Regions from separate parts of the Paenibacillus sp. FSL K6-1566 genome, predicted to be linked through region 2. Evidence: riboswitches for the same ligand, from Rfam matches in the RefSeq annotation. Region 2 holds a riboswitch; each other region holds the start of a gene.

Region 1 (4,238 bases), 640 kb from region 2:
GCAACTGACAGTGCGCCAAGACCGTTCAGCGTAATCTGAAGAATAATCGCCCCGATGGCGATGATCGATGCCTGAAAGCCCATCGGGAAGCCCACCCGCATATGCTGGCCAATAAACGTCCAATCGATCGACCAGTCGGCCGTTTTGAACTGCAGCAACGGAACCTTTTTATGGATATAGATCAGGCAGAGCAGACAAGAGAACAGCTGTGAGATGACAGTTGCTAGCCCGGCACCCGCTACGCCCATCTTAAAGACGAGTATAAACACGAGATCCAGCACAATATTCAGAATACTTGCGATAACCAGAAACAATAGCGGAGTGCGGCTGTCCCCGAGCGCCCGAAGCAGGTTGGCCAGCAGGTTGAATAACACCGCTGCGCCGACGCCAGCATTGATTACGATCAAATACGAATAAGCATCATCCAATATTTCAACCGGCGTGTTCATCATGACAAGGGCAGGCTTCGTAAACACGATACTAAGGATGGTCAGGACGATCGTGAAAACGATACTGATCCAAAAGCTCGTGCCGACGCTTTTACGCACACCAGCAATATCCTTTGCCCCGAACCTCTGCGCGGTAATGATGGAGAGGCCTGCCGTCAGGCCTTGCGCAAAGCCGATAATAAAAAACATAATGCTTCCGGTCGAACCGACGGCCGCCAGTGCGTTCACGCCGATCGTGCGTCCGACAATGAGCGTGTCGGCCATATTGTAGAATTGCTGAAACAGATTGCCGATTAACAGCGGGATCGTGAACATGATGATCAGTTTAATCGGACTGCCTTGTGTCATATCTTTCATGAGTGCTCTCCTATGATGTGAAGTTCGCCATTCAACATCTTTTTTCTAATATGTATGGTTTCCTGCTGCACACCGGGTCGCTTATCGGGCGATGGGTCTTCCGGGCAGCACGAATGCTGTTTTCTTGTGTATCTTATCATGAACAACGGCAAAAGTGATGCAGGTTTATATTCAAAATCTAAATAATTTCCATGGCACTGCCTTTCCGATCATCGTATGGCCATTCGTAGATAGGGATCTAACGTATCCTCTTATGGAAAAGAGGCCAGCCGTTGGCAATCCGGCTGACCTCTCGCTATTGGGCAGTATTGCATTCTTCAAATGGATTTGATATCAAGCATAAGCGGATAAGGCGCACTTCGGAAGAAGGCTAACACCGTTATGCTTCTTCCACCCCAAGCTTGTCCAATGCCTGTTTGGCACGAGATCGCGCTTCCTCCACCTCGCCTGCGGTCGACAAGGCCACCGCTACTCTTCTGCCAGCCTTTGTCACAGGCTTGCCGAATAGACGAACCTGTGTGCTCGGTACCGCGAGCGCCTGCTCGGCGCCCGTAATCTTGTAGTTTTCAAGCTCACCCGGTGCTTTCAACGGACGGCTGGCGCCCGGGGTGATCAGCACGATTTCCGGAATCGGGTAACCGAGGATGGCCCGGACATGAAGCGCGAATTCGGACAGATTTTGCGTGACCAGCGTAACTAATCCGGTATCATGCGGGCGAGGCGATACCTCACTGAAATATACTTGATCCTCGGTCAGAAACAGCTCGACGCCGAACAATCCGAAGCCGCCCAATTCATCGGTAATGGCCCTCGCAATGCGCTCGGCTTCCTTCATCTGCTGCTCGGATATCGGATGAGGCTGCCAGGATTCGATATAGTCACCGCTTTCCTGCACATGTCCGATCGGCGGACAGAAGCTTGTCCCGCTCACCGAACGAACCGTTAACAGTGTGATTTCCGACTGGAAGGTGATGAACTCCTCGATGATCACCCGGCCGTTCTGTACGCGCCCGCCTTCCATTGCATTGTTCCAGCATGATTCAATGTCGCTCTCCGATCGGCAGACGCTCTGCCCTTTCCCTGAAGAGCTCATAAGCGGCTTAATTACGCAAGGAAAGCCCATCTCCCTTACCGCGACCTCGAATTGTTCATAGTTATCCGCAAAGCGGTATCCGGCCGTCGGCAATCCGAGCTTCTCCGAAGCAAGCCTGCGGATGCCCTCCCGGTCCATCGTCAGCTTGGCCGCTCTTGCGGTAGGAATGACGCGGAAGCCCTCCTCCTCCAGCTTCACTAACTCGGATGTGGCCAAGGCCTCAATCTCGGGAACGATCAGATCAGGCTGTTCCCGCTCGATGACTTCCCTCAGCTTGGCGCCGTCGAGCATATCGATGACGTAATGGCGATGCGCGACGTGCATGGCAGGCGCGTCGGCATATCGGTCTACCGCCACGGTCTCCAAACCTAACCGCTGCGCTTCGATAATGACTTCCTTTCCGAGTTCTCCGGATCCCAGCAGCAGCATTTTTTTCGTTTTATACATCGTTCTCCAGTCCCCTTTTCAAAATAGAAATATTAAAAAGAGGTAAGGGAAAATAAACTTCCCTTACCTCTGCCCAGGCGTACGGCTGTCGTCATCCATGTGCTCCCTCATGGTTCCCCCATGCAGCGCCAGTCACACATCGACCTACTCATTGTCAGCTAAATCATACTGAATATTGAGCATGAATGCAATATGAATGCAATATGACCGCTCATGACAATCACCGAAAGCGGCCACTGACCAATCCGTTCCATGCGCGCAAGTTACCAAATCTATCGCCCTTTCATTGATGAAAGCGCATCCAGCACATATAATAGGGGGGTGATCAAACCTTACAGTCAATTGAAAGGAGACTTGCCGTGCTCCCCTATTCTGTCCAGCGTCAGGACTTTGCTTTTGAACACGCCATCATCGGAATGGCCATCGTTTCAATCGACGGAGAAGTGCTTCAAGTCAATTCGGCTTTGTGTGAGTTATTGGGCTGCTCCAAACAAGAATTAATGGATGGAGCGCTGAAAGCGACGAACATCGGCGGAATTCAGGAAGTGATTAGGCACAAGGCGGGAGATTTCCAGCTCAAGCCTTCTCAGGTGACCGCACTCCAAGTTGGCATGAAATACGAACATCCTGCCGGACGGAATCTGGATTTGAAGCTTCACTTTTCGGCATCCGCTGAAGCGCAATCGCCGTTCCGCCATTGCTTGGTCCAATTTGAGAACCTCACCCCTGTTTACGAGCTGCAGGAACAGCTGACACAGAAGGAAATGAAACTGGTTGAGAAGGAAGAAGGCTTCCTGCAGCTGCTGGAAGAGCTCCCGCTTTCCGCGCTCATTACAAAGTACGGCATGATCCAGTACGCAAATCAAGCGACGCTACGGCTGCTTCACGCCTCGAATGTCTCCGATGTGCTCGGAATTTCAACCGATGTCGTGGTAGATCCCTCTTCGCATCATAAGCTTGCAAGGCGAAGAACGCGTTATGCGGAATATCGGGAAATCGGACCCGTTACATATCTTATCCGCTGTTTCGACGGTCAACAAAAAATCGTCTCCGGTATCACGCTGGTCACCACCTATAGAGGCGAAAAGGCCGCGCTTAGCATATTCAAAGATATCACAGAGCAGAAGATGGAAGAGGATCGCATCATGCAGTCCGAGAAGCTGACGACAGCAGGACAATTGGCAGCAGGAATCGCGCATGAGATCCGTAACCCGCTCACGTCAATTAACGGCTTCATTAAACTCCTTCGTTCGTCGGAGCAAAGCAATAAGCTGTATTTCGATATCATCGAATCGGAACTCAAACGGATCGAGCTGATCGTCAATGAACTGCTGGTGCTATCCAAGCCGGAAACCTCCCATGTCAGCAAGCCATTTGACGTGCTCGGCATCGTCGAACAAATCGTTACCCTGATGAAGGTCCAGGCTGCGCTGAACAATATCGAGATCATCCCGCGTTTCCCAGCCGAGCCCGTGTACGTTCACGGCGAAGCGAATCAACTGAAGCAGGTATTCATCAATTTGCTGAAGAACGCCATGGAGGCGATGGATCAAGGAGGAACGATCACGCTGACCATTCAGCAAAGCGACAGCGATGTCCATATCATCGTCCAGGATGACGGTATCGGCATGACGCCAGAGCAGATCCGGTCGTTGGGACAGCCATTCTATACAACGAAGGACAGCGGAACCGGGCTCGGATATATGATCACGAAAAACATCATCCACAATCACGGCGGATCGATCCATGTGGAGAGCTCCCCGGAGCAGGGCACCAGCTTTACGATTCAGCTGCCCGCTTTATAGATATTAGCGAAAAGGCGACAGCACGACATAACCGGTGTAATAAAACATCTCCCGAAGCAGGAATGGAACCTTGCTCCGGAAACTTTG
Region 2 (4,238 bases):
GTCTGGACCGTGCCTTCAATCGATACCCAGGTATCATTCTCGAAACGGGATGCTTGCTCTCCGCTCACGAGAATGCCGAACGGAACGGCATCGGCCGTGCAGCACATCAGCAAGAACCGGCTGACGGCAAACATGTTCTTATCCATGCTGTCATCCCTGAACACAAAGCCTTGGACCGAGATGGGCTTGCCGGCAAAGACAGGCTTATACATCTCGATCGCGCCGACGGTCTCGGAAAATATTTCGGGCCTTACCGTGACGGAGGGCATGGCGTACAGCCGCTTGGCCAGCTCCGCAAACTCCACGCTATACTTATCCCTCGGTGCGAACGGATCGACCGGGCTGCTTTCATTTGTGGTTGGGTTCGGTGCGCGGGCGCTGCCAGCGGCATCGGAATCTCCGGGTACATTCTCAGAACCGGTCCGCACATCCGGATTCGGATAGGTGTACACCATGCCCTTCTTGGCTGCCATGCTGCTCGCGAGAGGCTGATCGGGCACCAGCAATCCGAAGAGCAGGGGTAAGGCGAACAATCCGTAGACCGTTAAATTTCGGACAACGCCTCGGGGATGAGGGTGCTCGCAATCGCATACGTCGCCGGAGTCGCCCATTACGGCATGATATACCATGCCGAAGGCAATGAACAAAAGCGGTACCGGACAGAGCAGCAGAAGCGTCTGCATCTGCGGAGCCAGGTAGTATTCAAGGAGATTCGATTCATTTAAGTGCATGACATAAATAGCAAGAGCAGCCAGCAGCAGCGCACGAACAACATAATGAAACCGCGCACCTGCCGATGAATGGTTCATGGAAAGAGCTCACCTCCTTCTTGTTCACGGATTATCCGCCAAGCAGTATGTTCGCGATCAGGGAACCGACAAACACGAGCGTGACGATGACGACACTTAGCGCAATGACGAATCTCGTCTTAAATGCGGCGGATAGCATGAGCAGCGTTTTGAAATCGAGCATCGGGCCAAGCACGAGAAAGGACACGAGAGGGCCCACGGTAAAGGTATGCGTAAAAGCCGAAGCGACGAATGCATCCGACGTTGAGCAGAGCGAAAGGACAAACGCCAGACCCATCATGAACAGATAGGAGGACATCGGACCGCTCGCAAGAGAGAGCAGCTCCTCCCGCGGAATAAATGCTTGAATGCAGGCCGTGACAAACGCACCGAGCACTAAATATTTGCCCATATCCACCATTTCGTCACCAGCATGAACAAAAAGGCTGCGCCAAGTTTTGCTGTGTGCGTGGGATGGCCGGCTTCCGGCGGCTTCGACCTCGGCGGTGAAATCATGGAAGGAGCGCTTTAGCGGGTTATTCTTCACGAAAGCAAATACGAGCAAGCCGATCGTAACGGCAATCATGAAGGCCAGTCCCATTCGTCCGATCGTGATCTCGGGATGCGAACGGAATGCCATCATCGTTGCGGCAAGCACCACCGGATTCAGAATCGGGCCGCTGAGAAGAAAGGTGATCCCGACATAAGCCGGCATGCCTTTTAACATGAGCCGGCGCACAACAGGGATCATGCCGCACTCGCAGACGGGAAGGATCATCCCGAGCAGGGATGCGAACAGGACGCCGGGAACTGGATGCTTCGGCGTTAGGCGGCGAACCCATTCTTCCTTGACAAAGATTTGCAGCAGCGAAGAAATCAGCACCCCGAGCAGCACGAACGGCAGGGCCTCAAGGAAAATGCCGATGAATACAGTTTTAAGCTGCTGCACTTCGGTGCTGCCAAGCAGGGCGAGCCCGCTCCGGGGCATCGTCATGAGAGCCGGGAACAGAAAGAGCAGCGGCAGGAAGAACGGCAGCCATTTGAAAAAAGCCGGAATTTTCATGAAGGCCTCCTGACGAAAAAAATCATCTACGAGGACATTCTATGCTTGGACGAAAGACAACTTTCCAATTTAATCAAAAGAATTACGAATAACTCTTTCCAACCGAAGCTATGGCGCATTCCCGCAAGCTCATGGTATAGTAGTAGTACGTAGACTATGCGTTACTGGCGTAGCTTGGGGTACCAAGAGGGAGCGCATAGTTTCATATGCCGTACGCCTGGGCAAGAGGTAAGGAGACGATCATGTCGCCTTGCCTCTTTATGTTTTTATTGACTAACAATGGCGAAGGAGCGGGTTGAACATGAGTACAGAAACGTTGATTTTGGATGGGAAAGCGGTATCGGATGATCTAAAGGTTAAGCTGGCCGTCAAGGTCGAGCAGCTTAAAGCCAAGGGAGTCACTCCTTGCTTGGCTACGATCCTCGTCGGGGATGATCCGGCTTCGGCAACCTATGTGCGAATGAAGGGGAATGCATGCCAGCGCCTGGGGATCGAATCCCGGAAAATCGAGCTGAAGGCGTCGACGACGACCGAGGAGCTCATCGCGGCCATTCGGCAGCTGAATGAGGACTCGGCAGTGCATGGCATTCTGCTCCAGCATCCGGTTCCGCATCATATTGATGAAAGAGCGGCATTCGATGCGATCGCGATCGAAAAGGATGTGGACGGCGTGACCACGCTCGGCTTCTCGCAAAATGCGTTCGGTTTCGCGGACTATCCGTCCTGCACCCCGGCAGCGATTATCGCGATCATGGATTATTACAAGCTTCCGATCGAAGGCAAGCATGCCGTGGTTATCGGCCGCAGCCCGATTCTCGGCAAGCCGGTCTCGATGATGCTGCTAAACCGCAACGCTACGGTGACGATCTGCCACTCCAAAACGAACAATCTAGGCGACATCGTCGCGCAAGGGGATATTGTCGTTGCTGCGGTCGGCAAGCCAAAGTTCATTCAAGGCGAGTGGATCAAGCCGGGGGCGGTAGTGCTTGACGCCGGCTACAACAAAGGCAATGTCGGAGATGTCGATTATGAGGCGTGTGCGGAGCGCGCGTCGGCCATCACGCCGGTTCCGGCAGGCGTCGGGCCGGTAACGATTGCCACGCTGCTGAAGCATACGGTTGAGGCAGCCGAAAGAACACTGAAGTCCTAACCGTGGATAATGTAATGCAAATGAACCGGGTCCTTTTAAAGGCTCGGTTTTCTTTTGAATAGGATGCCGAGAGAAGACTTCCCGTTCCGGCTATATGCGGAGAGCCCTTGTGCGGATTGTCTTTCACCAAGGTTGGGTCACCTAGGATAAGTTAAAAAGCATGATGGATTCGTGTTGTTGGAAGATCATGAGGTATAAATTGTTGCTTGCTCTGAAATGCTTTTCATCATTTACAATACACCCATCAGCTATGAAAAGAGGGGCGAGGGCTATTGAATAAAAAATTAATTTTCTTTGACATCGACGGAACGCTGCTCGATCACGACAAGCGGATCCCGGAGTCGACGCTGGAGTCCATTGAACAATTAAAAGACAACGGGCATGAAGTCGCGATTGCGACCGGTCGAGCTCCCTATCATTTCAAGGAAATCCGCGAGCAGCTCGGCATCGATTCCTATGTGTCCTTGAACGGGCAATATGTCGTTCACCAGGGCAAGCCGATCTACGGGAACCCGCTGCCTCCCGAGCAGCTGCAGCAGCTGACCGAGCTGGCAGTGCGGATGGACCATCCGATCATCTATGCAGGAAGCGATGCAATGAAAATGAACGTGACTCATCACGAGCACATCGATTCCAGCTGGGGCGAGCTGAAGCTGACGATCCCGGAATATGATCCGGAGTATTATCTTGGACGGGATATTTTCCAGGCCATTGTGTTTTGCACCGAGGAGGAAGAGGAGGCATATCGGTCCAGCTTTGGAGGAAGGCTTGATCTGGTCCGCTGGGGTCCGTACGGCACCGATGTGCTTCCGGCCGGCGGTTCCAAAGCCGAAGGCATCCGGCAGTTTATCCAAGCGCTGGGCATGGACGTAGCCGATACCATCGCCTTTGGCGATTATCTGAATGATCTGGAAATGCTGTCGTATGTCGGCCATGGCGTAGCCATGGGGAACGCGCCCGACGTCGTCAAGCGCGCAGCCCGACACGTTACCAAGGATGTAGGCGAGGACGGCATCCGGCACGGGCTTCAAATGCTGGGCCTGCTGGATCCAAAACCGCAGGTGATGGCATAAGCAAGCTTTTATAAGCGCGTGCCTCTCCCGACCGGCTCGCAGTATGATATTGCCTGCTGCATGCACGACGTGCTTAGACGGTGCTTGGCGTCGCATCATTTCTTATCGTTCCGATCAACACACGAAAGGCTCGTTCCTTAAATGATAAGGAGCGGGCCTTTTTG
Region 3 (4,238 bases), 2.1 Mb from region 2:
CGAGCGTCGCCTCATCCTTCGGAGCCTTCAGCGTCATCGCGATGATCTTCGCGATGGTCACCATGGCCTGCTCATCCATGCCGCGCGACGTAACCGCCGGCGTACCGATCCGAATGCCGCTGGTAACGAACGGGCTGGTCGGGTCGAACGGAATCGCATTTTTGTTGACGGTGATGCCGATCGAATCCAGCACCTTCTCCGCATCCTTGCCGGTGATATCCAGATTGCGCGTATCCACCAGCATCAAATGGTTATCCGTTCCGCCGGAAACGATGTTCAGGCCTTCCTCAATCAGCGTGTCGGCCAGTACCTTCGCATTGTTCACGACATTTTGAGCATAGGTCTTGAAGGACGGATCCAGCGCTTCGCCAAGAGCAACAGCCTTCGATGCGATGACATGCATCAGCGGTCCGCCCTGCGATCCCGGGAATACGGCCTTGTCGATCGCTTGCGCCCAAGCTTTTTTGCACAGAATCATGCCGCCGCGCGGCCCGCGGAGCGTCTTATGCGTCGTTGTGGTCACGAAATGCGCGTGCGGAACCGGATTCGGGTGAAGACCAGCCGCAACAAGACCTGCGATATGAGCCATATCGACCATAAACAGCGCGCCGACATCACTCGCGATCGCGGCCAGCTTCTCGAAATCAATGATGCGCGGATAGGCGCTGGCACCGGCAACGATCAGACGAGGGCGATGCTTGAACGCCGCTTTGCGGACTTCATCATAATCAATGAGGAACGTGTCCTCTTGAACGCCGTAAGCCACGAAATTGTACAGCAGACCGGAGGCATTGACCGGGCTTCCGTGCGTCAGGTGACCGCCATGGGCAAGGTTCATGCCAAGTACGGTATCGCCAGGCTTGAGCGCTGCAAGGTATACCGCCATATTCGCCTGCGCGCCGGAGTGCGGCTGCACGTTGGCATGATCGGCTCCAAACAGTTCCTTCGCACGGTCACGAGCGATATCCTCGACAATGTCGACACGCTCGCATCCGCCGTAGTAGCGTTTGCCAGGGTAGCCTTCCGCATATTTATTGGTGAGGACGGTGCCCATCGCTTCCATGACCGCTTCGCTGACAATATTCTCCGATGCAATCAGTTCGATATTGCTGCGCTGGCGCTTCAGCTCCAGCTCCATCGCTTCAAGTACAGCAGGATCGTTCTTACGCAAATGTTCCATCATTTTTATATCCTCCTATGATCCAAAATCTTACTATAAATATTCTGTTTCCGTATTACACAGGGCCAACTACCAAATGGGATGTGGGGCAGTACGTGAAATGTTTCTACAATCGCTGTTGCTCCCTACAAACAAGCAAAACAGGATGTCCAAGCCGTTCCAATCGAATCAATTGCATGATCCGGAATCCGCATCCGGCACCTGGCGATAAACGGCCCGCTCTCCGCCGATCAGCTTCGGCCGGGTATAGGCGGCCGTAACCCGAGCCTCGCCGATATACCGCTCACTCGGCCTAAAGGGAACCGCCACGCTGCGCAGATGCATGCCGATCAGCGTCTCGCCGATGTCGATACCCGCATGCGCCTGAATGGATTCCGCCAGGCAAGGCTGCTTCATGCTGCGGTAGGCGCTGGCTGCCATGGAGCCGCCGGCTCCCGGAATCGGCACAGCCGCCACTTCCGTCAAGCCAAGCCGCTCGAGCAGCTCGCGCTCAACGACCAGCGCTCGGTTCAGATGCTCGCAGCATTGGAAGGCAAGCGAGAATCCGTACTCCGCCTGAACCTCGGCAATGCCGTCAAGCAGCTGCTGCGCCGTCTCCAACGCGCCGCCTGTCCCGATCCGCTTGCCCGCAACCTCGCTCGTGCTCGCGCCGACGACCAGCACCTTGCCCGGTCCAAGCTTCGCCGTCTCGGCGAGCTCGCGGACGATTCGGGCGGTCTGCCCGTTTAAGGAAATGTTGGAAGCATCGCTCATGCCACAGTCCTCCCTTAATAGTCTCTACGTCGCTTCATGCCCTAAGTCCCTCACATGAAGGGAACTCTCTGAATGCAGCCCCAACACCTTTTCGGAGAGAAACGTCCTATCCGTTCTTTAGGTAGCGTTCCTCGATCGCCTTGATCTTGTTGACGCGGCCGACATGACGCTCGCCGTGACTGAACTCGGTTGTCAGCCAGGCGCTGACGATTTCCGCAGCAAGACCAGGGCCGACTACGCGTTCGCCGAGCGCGATCACATTGCTGTCGTTATGCTCGCGCGTCGCTTTGGCCGAGAACACATCATGCGTCAGGGCGCACCGGATTCCCGGCACCTTGTTCGCCGCGATGCTCATGCCGATGCCGGTTCCGCAGATCAGAATGCCGCGATCGGCTTCGCCGGACATGACCTTCTCGCATACCGGCAGCGCATAGTCCGGATAGTCGACGGAATCGGAGCAGCCGCAGCCGAGATCCTCCACCTCATGTCCAAGGCTTCGAATAACCTCCATAATCTCCTCTTTCAGGCGAATGCCCGCATGATCCGTGCCTAGTGCAATTTTCATCGATGAAACCCCCTCATATGTTCGCTTTCGCGTGATTAGCTTGTTTCATTATAACCCAAATATCCCGCAAAAGACGAAAAAAGAGCAGTCGGCGCACACGTAGTGCTCCAATGCTCTTTGCCCAGGCGACCGGCCGTATACTCCGGTGCTCCACCGTGGTTTCATCCACTTCGTCGCCAGTTACACCGGATCTATTGTTGTTTCCCCTACATCTTAAATCAATCGTCCGGGAAAGGCAAGCGGCTTTTTTAGCCACGCCTGCAGCTGTGCCTTTTCCACTCACGTGCTCTGATGCCAGAGTCATAATTCATCCGCCCGCAGCAAGCGATTACGCCTGCCCGCCCGCATTCAGCTTGTCCAACAAACGAAAGAGCGCCGTCCGAATCTCGGCTGCGGTCGCTTCATACTCTTCCTTCGTGCCGCCGAACGGGTCCGAGATATCAAAGCTCGGAATGCGCTGGCGAAGCTCAATCAACCGTTCGCGATCCTTATCGCTGACATTTTGACCAAGCGCTCGGGCCAGCTCAATCGATGCGTACAGACTGTCTTGCTCCTGCAAATCTGCAAGCACCTTGCTGTCATTCTCAACATATTCCTTTAAGGTATGCATTTTATCGGCCGCGTGAGGAAACTGCCGAATGGCATATTGCTTATGCGATTGGGTTAGAGTCAGAACGAGATCAGCCCATTCCACCAGCTCTGAGGTGAGCGGCTTGGATACGAGCTCGTCCCGGATATCCTGATCCCGCAGTACGGATTCCGCATGATGGGACACCGGCATGCCATCTATCGCCGATACGCCGGCGGATCGCACCTCCAGCGGAATGCCCCGCTGCTTCGCCAGCTTGCGCAGCATCCCTTCGGCCATCGGACTGCGGCAGGTATTTCCGGTGCAGACAAATAGTATCTTTTTCACAGTCTTAAGGCTCCCTCCCGTCAGTATTAGGTCACTAGGGATATTGTATCAAATCTCATCACAAATTTCGCAACTTCTATATTACTCGGACAAATGATTCCATAAAAGTTACTACTCTGCCGGTCAACGAATTCCCGCATTCATCCTCATTTCATATCCGGTGTGCCTTACCGCCCGTATCAGACAATAAACATCACGCCGAACACAACCAAAATAAGTCCTCCCAGCATCTCGCCGTACTCGCCCAGCTTGCTGCTGACCTGACGGCCCAGCATCAAACCGAGAATCGACATCAAGCCGCCGACAACCCCGAAGGTTACAACGATCAGCGTTACATCATGCACGAACATGCCCAGCGATAATCCGACCGAGAACGAATCGATGCTGACGCTAAGCGAGAACAACAGCATACCCAGCAGTGCGGATGGATGAACGAGCTTGCCCTCGCCTCCGCGAAAAGCGTTATGGATCATATGGCCCCCGAGCAGAACCAGCAATCCGCCGGCGGCAAGCCCGGTAACCTGTCCCAGCAGCAATCCGACATAACGGCCGGCAGCCAGCCCCAGCAGGGGCATCAGCATATGAAACAGGCCGATCAGAAAGCTCATGCCCAGCATATGACGGTGGCGCAGCCCGCCTCGCAAACCGACTCCGATGCCAAGCGAAAACGCGTCTAGCCCAAGTGCAACCGCCATGAGCAGAATCGCCGCAAGCTGTCCCGATTGGACAGACGCCTCCAACATGCCCATTCCCCCAAGTCTCATGGTCTTGTACACCATATGCGGACAAGGGATAAATGATTCCTGATCGGCTTTGGAAAAAAA

What was found. Region 2 has a riboswitch for ZMP and ZTP ahead of NST08_RS17340 (bifunctional 5,10-methylenetetrahydrofolate dehydrogenase/5,10-methenyltetrahydrofolate cyclohydrolase). Riboswitches for the same ligand answer to the same signal wherever they lie in the genome.
Region 1: it holds a riboswitch for ZMP and ZTP, as region 2 does, so the genes downstream of both, purT (formate-dependent phosphoribosylglycinamide formyltransferase) here and NST08_RS17340 (bifunctional 5,10-methylenetetrahydrofolate dehydrogenase/5,10-methenyltetrahydrofolate cyclohydrolase) in region 2, are expected to answer to the same signal.
Region 3: it holds a riboswitch for ZMP and ZTP, as region 2 does, so the genes downstream of both, rpiB (ribose 5-phosphate isomerase B) here and NST08_RS17340 (bifunctional 5,10-methylenetetrahydrofolate dehydrogenase/5,10-methenyltetrahydrofolate cyclohydrolase) in region 2, are expected to answer to the same signal.

The regions. Positions count from the first base shown of each region.
Region 1 covers NZ_JBBOSR010000001.1:3,309,841-3,314,078, reverse strand. Annotated here, with positions in the region: gene NST08_RS14560 (MATE family efflux transporter) at 1-806, opposite strand, end outside; gene purT (formate-dependent phosphoribosylglycinamide formyltransferase) at 1,186-2,346, opposite strand; ZMP/ZTP riboswitch at 2,411-2,492, opposite strand; gene NST08_RS14550 (ATP-binding protein) at 2,706-4,151, shown strand; gene NST08_RS14545 (YdcF family protein) at 4,155-4,238, opposite strand, start outside.
Region 2 covers NZ_JBBOSR010000001.1:3,951,522-3,955,759, reverse strand. Annotated here, with positions in the region: gene NST08_RS17350 (TIGR03943 family putative permease subunit) at 1-809, opposite strand, end outside; gene NST08_RS17345 (permease) at 841-1,851, opposite strand; ZMP/ZTP riboswitch at 2,002-2,081, shown strand; gene NST08_RS17340 (bifunctional 5,10-methylenetetrahydrofolate dehydrogenase/5,10-methenyltetrahydrofolate cyclohydrolase) at 2,153-3,001, shown strand; gene NST08_RS17335 (Cof-type HAD-IIB family hydrolase) at 3,274-4,074, shown strand.
Region 3 covers NZ_JBBOSR010000001.1:6,073,251-6,077,488, forward strand. Annotated here, with positions in the region: gene glyA (serine hydroxymethyltransferase) at 1-1,183, opposite strand, end outside; gene NST08_RS27305 (TIGR01440 family protein) at 1,349-1,933, opposite strand; gene rpiB (ribose 5-phosphate isomerase B) at 2,040-2,498, opposite strand; ZMP/ZTP riboswitch at 2,611-2,692, opposite strand; gene NST08_RS27315 (low molecular weight protein arginine phosphatase) at 2,827-3,414, opposite strand; gene NST08_RS27320 (manganese efflux pump MntP) at 3,594-4,157, opposite strand.